DNA from 2 places in the Salinispora sp. H7-4 genome. Region 2 is predicted to be linked to the other one. Evidence: riboswitches for the same ligand, from Rfam matches in the RefSeq annotation. Region 2 holds a riboswitch; the other holds the start of a gene.
The links. A riboswitch is a leader RNA that binds a small molecule or an ion and turns the genes downstream of it on or off. The one in region 2 is predicted to bind thiamine pyrophosphate.
Positions count from the first base shown of each region.

Region 1: another riboswitch for thiamine pyrophosphate. It lies ahead of H0524_RS04315 (thiamine phosphate synthase); the one in region 2 lies ahead of H0524_RS24785 (ECF transporter S component).

Region 1 is NZ_JABZED010000003.1:517,317-520,713, reverse strand. It holds gene H0524_RS04325 (ATP-binding cassette domain-containing protein) at 1-289, shown strand, start outside; gene H0524_RS04320 (aldo/keto reductase) at 306-1,274, shown strand; TPP riboswitch at 1,417-1,526, shown strand; gene H0524_RS04315 (thiamine phosphate synthase) at 1,521-2,147, shown strand; gene thiO (glycine oxidase ThiO) at 2,141-3,337, shown strand; gene thiS (sulfur carrier protein ThiS) at 3,328-3,397, shown strand, end outside.
Region 2 is NZ_JABZED010000022.1:60,745-64,141, reverse strand. It holds gene H0524_RS13670 (metalloregulator ArsR/SmtB family transcription factor) at 1-291, shown strand, start outside; gene H0524_RS13665 (alpha/beta fold hydrolase) at 295-1,125, opposite strand; TPP riboswitch at 1,230-1,336, shown strand; partial or broken gene H0524_RS24785 (ECF transporter S component) at 1,409-1,975, shown strand; gene H0524_RS24780 (ECF transporter S component) at 1,958-2,563, shown strand; gene H0524_RS13655 (ABC transporter ATP-binding protein) at 2,679-3,397, shown strand, end outside.

The DNA of each region.
Region 1 (3,397 bases), on a different contig from region 2:
CGGGCAGGGGGACCAGCGGTTCGGAACTCTCTCCGGCGGCCAGCAGGCCCGGTTCCTGGTGCTGCTGCTGGAGTTGTCCGGGGCGACCCTGCTGCTGCTTGACGAGCCGACGGACAACCTGGACCTGGCCTCGGCCGAGGCGCTCGAAGCGGGGCTGGCCGCGTTCGCGGGGACGGTGGTGGCGGTGACCCATGATCGATGGTTCACCCGTTCCTTTGATCGATTCTTGCTGTTCCAAGGGGACGGCGAGGTGGCGGAGGCCGCCGAGCCGGTCTGGGAGGTGGCCTGAGCGCGGGCGGCATAGGGTGGATTTCGTGACTGAGATGACGTACCGCCGGTTGGGCGACTCCGGGCTCGTGGTGTCCGCAGTCGGCGTCGGCTGCAACAACTTCGGCCGCCGGGTCGACCTGGACGGGACCCGGGCGGTGGTGGCGGCCGCTCTCGATTCCGGGATCAACTTTTTCGACACCGCCGACATCTATGGTGCTCCGCCGGGTGGCTCCGAGGAACTCCTCGGCCAGGTGCTCAAGGGACGCCGGGACGATGTGGTGATCGCCACCAAGTTCGGCATGGACATGGACGGCCACAACGGACCGGACTACGGCGCCCGCGGTGCCCGGCGCTACGTGATGCGGGCGGTGGAGGCTTCGTTGCGTCGGTTGCAGACCGACCACATTGACTTGTATCAGCTGCACGAACGGGACCCCGGCACCCCGATCGACGAGACGCTCGCCGCACTGGACGATCTGGTCACCGCCGGCAAGGTGCGGTACCTGGGTAACTCCAACTTCAACGGCTGGCAGATCGCCGACGCGGACTGGACCGCCAGCTCGCGCGGATCGACCCGGTTCATCTCCGCCCAGAACCGCTACTCGCTGCTCGAACGGGGCATCGAGGCCGAGGTTGTCCCGGCGTGTGAGCGGTTCGGGCTGGGCCTGCTGCCCTTCTTCCCCCTCGCCAACGGCCTGCTCACCGGCAAGTACAAGCGCGGTGAGGCCCCGCCGTCGGGCAGCCGGCTCGCCGGTGGCGGCCGGTACGCGGCCCGGCTCGCCGCCGCCGACTGGGACACCATTGAGGCGCTCGGGGCATACGCGGCCGAGCGGGGGCTCAGCCTGCTTCAGGTCGCCATCGGCGGGCTCGCCGCCCAGCCCGCGGTGGCCTCGGTGATCGCCGGTGCCACTACCCCCGACCAGGTACGGGCCAACGCGGCGGCGGGTGCCTGGGTGCCCGGCGCCGACGATCTGGCGGCCCTGCGGGCGGTACTCGACAGCTAGCAGGTGGAGAATCTCGGCCTCCCATCGTCCCGGCGGTGGGAGGCCGATTCGTGTCCGGGTCGGCTCCGGCCGCGGCCGGTCCGCACCACCGTGCCGTAGACGCCGTCTTGGCAGCCGTACGGCTTCTGCCGTACGGTGGTTGGTAGTAACCCACGGGAGCCCGGTAAACCGGGCTGAGAGGGGGGCTGAGAGCCCCCGACCGTTGAACCTGATCCGGATAGTGCCGGCGCAGGGAGGAGAGTTGCCGTGTCGTCCCTTGGGCGTCTACATCTGATTACCGACACTCGACCTGGGCACAACCCGCTCACCGTGGTGCGGGGCGCCCTGGCGGTGGCCCGTACCGAACTGGTCGTCCAGGTCCGCGTGACCGACGACGCGACCGACCGGCAGGCGTACGACCTGGCCCGCCAGGTGACCGCGCTCTGCGCCCCGTACGGTGCGACCTGCCTGGTGAACGATCGGCTACACGTGGCCCTGGCGGTTGGTGCTGCCGGTGGGCACGTGGGTGCCGAGGACCTGCCGGTCGGTGCGGCCCGCGCGGTGCTCGGCTCCGCCGCTGTCCTCGGCGCCACCGCCCGGTACGCGGACACCGCCGTCGAGGCGGTCGCCGCCGGGGCCAGCTACCTCGGGGTCGGGCCGGTCCACTCCACCACCTCAAAGGACGGCCTGCCGCCCCCGATCGGCGTGCCGGGGGTACAAGCGGTTGCCGCCGCGGCCAGCGTGCCGGTGATCGCCATCGGGGCGGTGACCGCAGCGGACGTGCCCGCCCTGCGGGCCGCGGGCGCGTACGGAGTGGCGGTGATCGGCGCGCTCTCGCGCGCCGCCGACCCCGCCCGGACCACCGCCGAACTGATGGCGGCACTGACATGGTGAGCAGACTCCCCGACACCCACCGGGGCGGCAACCGGAACTCGCTGTCCACCCCCGACGTTGCGGTGGTCGGGGCCGGGCCGATCGGCTTGGCCATCGCCTGGCGGTGTGCGGCCCGCGGGCTGCGGGTCGTCGTACACGACCCGGATCCCGGCTCGGGTGCGGTGCACGCCGCGGCGGGCATGCTCGCGCCGGTCGCCGAGGCGTACTTCGGGGAGCACGAGCTGACCGGCCTGCTCACCGAGTCGGCGGCGCGCTGGCCGGCGTTCGCCGCCGAGCTGGCCGCCGCCTCCGGCACCGACGTCGGTTACCGCAGCGAGGGCACCCTGATGGTCGGGCTCACCACCGACGATCTCGCGGTGGCCCGCCGGCTCTGGGCGTACCAGCAGGGGCTGGGGCTGCCGGTCACCCCACTGCGCCCCTCCGAGCTTCGCGACCGGGAGCCGGCGCTGTCACCCCGGATGCGGGGCGGCGCCTACGCCGGTACCGATCACCAGGTGGACCCGCGGCGGCTGGTGTCGGCGTTGCGCACCGCCACCGAGCGGGCCGGGGGAGTGCTGGTGCCGACGCCGGTCCAGCGGTTGACCGAGGTGACCGCGGGGACCACGGTGGTCGCGGCCGGCTGCGGCTCCGCCGCGCTGACCGGGTTGCCGGTTCGCCCGGTCAAGGGCCAGGTGCTTCGGCTCCGGGCTCCCGGTGCGCCGGGCTTCCAGCACGTGATCCGGGGCTTCGCCGACGGGGAGCAGGTCTATCTCGTCCCGCGGCCGGACGGGGAGGTCGTGGTCGGGGCGACCTCGGAGGAGCGCACCGACACCATGGTGACCAGCGGTGCGGTGCTGCGGCTACTCCGGGCGGCCACCGACCTGGTACCCGAGGTGGCGGAGTACGAGCTGGTCGAGGCGGTCGCCGGGCTCCGTCCGGGCAGCCCCGACAACGCGCCGATCCTTGGCCCGCTCCCGGGCCGGCCGGCGGTGCTCGCCGCGACCGGGCACCACCGGCACGGGGTGGTGCTCACCCCGGTGACCGCCGACCTGATCGCCGACCTGATCACCACCGGTACGCCGGATCCGCTACTCGCCGCCTTCACCCCGGAGCGCCTCGGTCCGGGGCTGTCCCATCCATCCGCCACCGCCGACCCGGCGTGCGGATCCGCCGTGCCCCGGCCGACCCCACTGGAGGAGTCGTGGAACTGATGGTGAACGGCCTTGGGCGCAGCCTGCCCACCGGCGCCACGCTCGCGGACCTGGTCCGGG
Region 2 (3,397 bases):
TACGACGCCTACGAGGGGGCGAGTGAGCTGCTGCGCGCCCTCTCCGCCCCGATCCGGCTGGCCATCGTCAGCCAACTCGCCGACGGCGAACGGTGCGTACACGAATTGGTTGACCAGCTCGGTGCCGCGCAGCCGCTGGTCTCCCAGCACCTGCGGGTGCTCCGCGGTGCCGGGGTGGTGCGGGGTTCCCGGCGCGGACGGGAGATCGCCTACACGCTGGTGGACGAACACGTCGCGCACATCGTGGCGGACGCGGTCAGCCACGCCGGCGAGCACACCACCCCCGCCTGAGGCTCACCTCGGGTCCCGGACCCGGGCCACGATCGCGTCAGCGAGCGGCGCTGGTGCCCGGTCCGGAATCCAGTGGCTCACCCCGGCCAACTCGACGAAGCGGTAGTCCCCGGTCACGTGGGCGGCGCAGGCCGCGGCGGCGGTGCGGCCGATCGCGATGTCCCGGTCGCTCCAGACGTACGTCGTCGGCACCGACACCGGACCGACGGCCGCCAGGTCCCCCCGGGACATCGCCCGGTACCAGTTCAGGGCGGCACTCAACGCACCAGGAGCCAGCATCGGTTCGACGTACGTGGCCACCCGGTCGACGTCGCCGACGCCGGCCAGCATCCGGCGCAGCCCGATCGCCCGCCGAGCCAGCAACACCGCCTCCGCCGTCCTTTCCCGCCGAAACAGCCGCATGTACGCCGAGCGGGCCCGCTGGGACCGATCGGTGCGCAGAGCGTGGGCCATGGCCCCCGGGTGCGGCACGGAGACCGCGGTCAGCGACCGCACCCGGGCCGGATGCCCGGCGGCGAGGGCCCAACTGACCACCGCGCCCCAGTCATGCCCGACCAGGTGCGCAGCGGCGACGCCGAGGTGGTCCAGCACCGCCACCGCGTCGCCGACCAGCTCACCGAGGCGGTACGCGGAAACCGCCGCCGGACGGGCACCGGGCGAGTAGCCGCGCTGATCGAGTGCGTACGTGCGCAGCCCGGCGGCGTGCAGGAGCGGCACCACGTCGGCCCACTCCCCACTGTGCTGGGGGAAGCCGTGCAGCAGGAGCACCGGCGGGCCGGCCGCCGGGCCACCGACGCGGACATCGAAGGTAAAACCACGGACATCGACACCCATAATCGGCAGCCTACCCGGACCCGGTCGAAAGAACCCCGGTCGAGCTGCACCGATGTCACTTTGTTGAAAGATCTTCGGAGGTGCTAGCGTCGGTTACACATTTTCACCTCCGACAGGGGAGCGCACAGCGCTGAGAGTGTGGGCAACGCCCCACAGACCCTCGAACCTGATCTGGGTAATGCCAGCGCAGGGAGTTCGGTCGGCCTCCAGTCGCGCCATCGTCCGGCCGGGCCGGAATGGACGTGCCCTCCCCTGGTCTCCCGGAGCAGACAGGGAAAGACCGATGAGCAAAGTCACAACAACCACCAACCGCTGGCGCACCGTCGATGTGGTCGTCGCCGCTGTCATCGCCGTCACCTTCGGCGTCATCTTCTGGGCCTGGGGGCTGCTCTGGGACGCCGCCACCCCGGCGTTCGCCGCGCTCCCGGCGACCCAGGCCATCATGTACGGCGTCTGGCTGATCCCGGCGGTGCTCGGCGGCCTGGTGCTCCGCCGCCCCGGCGCGGCACTCCTCTGCCAGGCCGCGGCCGTGACGGTGTCGGCGCTACCCGGCAACGACTGGAACAACACCATCCTGCTGCAGGGCCTGGCCCCGGGGCTCGGCGCCGAGCTGGCCTTCGCCGCCTTCCGCTACCGCTCCTTCCGGCTACCCACGGCGCTGCTCGCGGGGGCGCTGGCTGGTCTTGGCGCGGCTCTCTTCGACTTCTTCGACGCCGACAACAGCGGAACCGCACTGGGCAGCTACCGGATCCCGTTCGCGCTGCTGACGATCGTCAGCGCCACCGTCGTCGCCGGACTCGGCGCCGGGAGCCTGACCCGAGCCCTGGCCAGGATGGGCGTCCTGGCCAGGCGCAACCGGGAGACCAACCGCTGGCGCACCGTCGATGTGGTCGTCGCCGCTGTCATCGCCGTCACCTTCGGCGTCATCTTCTGGGCCTGGGGGCTGCTCTGGAGCGTCGCCGCCCCGGTGTTCGCCTTCTTTCCGCCGGCCCAGGCCATCATGTACGGCGTCTGGCTGATCCCGGCGGTGCTCGGCGGACTGGTGATCCGCCGCCCCGGTGCGGCGCTCTTCTGCGAGATGGTGGCCGCGATCGTGTCCACTCTGCTCGGCTCCGAGTGGGGCAGCATCACCATCCTCCAGGGCCTGGCCCAGGGGATCGGCGCCGAGCTGGCCTTCGCCGCCTTCCGCTACCGCTCCTTCCGGCTACCCACCGCACTGCTCGCAGGTGCGCTGACCGGCCTCAGCGCGGCCCTCTTCGACTTCTTCGTCTGGAACAGCGAGTACGCGCTGGGCGGCTACCGGATCCCGTACGCGCTGCTGACGATCGCCAGCGCCACCGCCATCGCCGGGTTCGGCGCCGAGAACCTGACCCGGGCCCTGGCCCGGACGGGCGTGCTGGACCTGTTCCCCGCCGGCCGCGAACGCACCACCATCTGAGCACCGTGTCGATCCAGAGGGTGGGGCGGCGGAGCGCGCCCGCGGGTGCTCGCAACGCACCGCGCGGTGCGCTCCGCGGCAGTACCCAACGCCGTGCGCTCCGGGGCGGCCGCCGGTGAGCGCGGTCCGGCTGCGGGGCTTCGGGTGGCGGCACGCGGGGCGGAAACGGTGGGCCGTACGCGGGCTCGACCTGCGGATCGAGCACGGCGAACGGGTCCTGCTGTTGGGGGCCTCCGGTGCGGGTAAAAGCACCCTGCTCGCCGCGTTGGCCGGGCTGCTCCCCGAGGACTCCGGCGAGCAGGAAGGCACGGTCGAGGTCGACGGCCGGGACCCACGCACGGCCCGCGAGGAGGTCGGCCTGCTCTTCCAGGACCCGGAGACCCAGCTGGTGATGGCGCGCTGCGGCGACGACGTCGCCTTCGGCCCCGAGAACCGAGGCCTACCCGCGGAGCAGATCTGGCCCCGGGTGGACGAGGCCCTGCGCCGGGTCGGTTTCCGCTACGGCCGGGACCGGCCGACCGCCGCCCTCTCCGGCGGCGAACAGCAGCGCCTCGCCCTCGCCGGGGTGCTCGCACTCCGCCCGCGCCTGCTGCTGCTCGACGAGCCGACCGCCAACCTGGACCCGGCCGGTGCGGCGCTGATCCGCGACGCGGTCGCCGCGGCGCTCGATGCCGACACCACCCTGCTCCTCGTCGAGCACCGGCTCGCCGAGGCGCTGCCGCTGGTCGACCGGGTGGTCGTGCTGGCACCCGGCGGCGGCGTCCGGGCCGACGGCACCCCGCAGGCGGTCTTCGCCGCGCACGGCGAGGCGCTCGCCGCCGAGGGGGTCTGGGT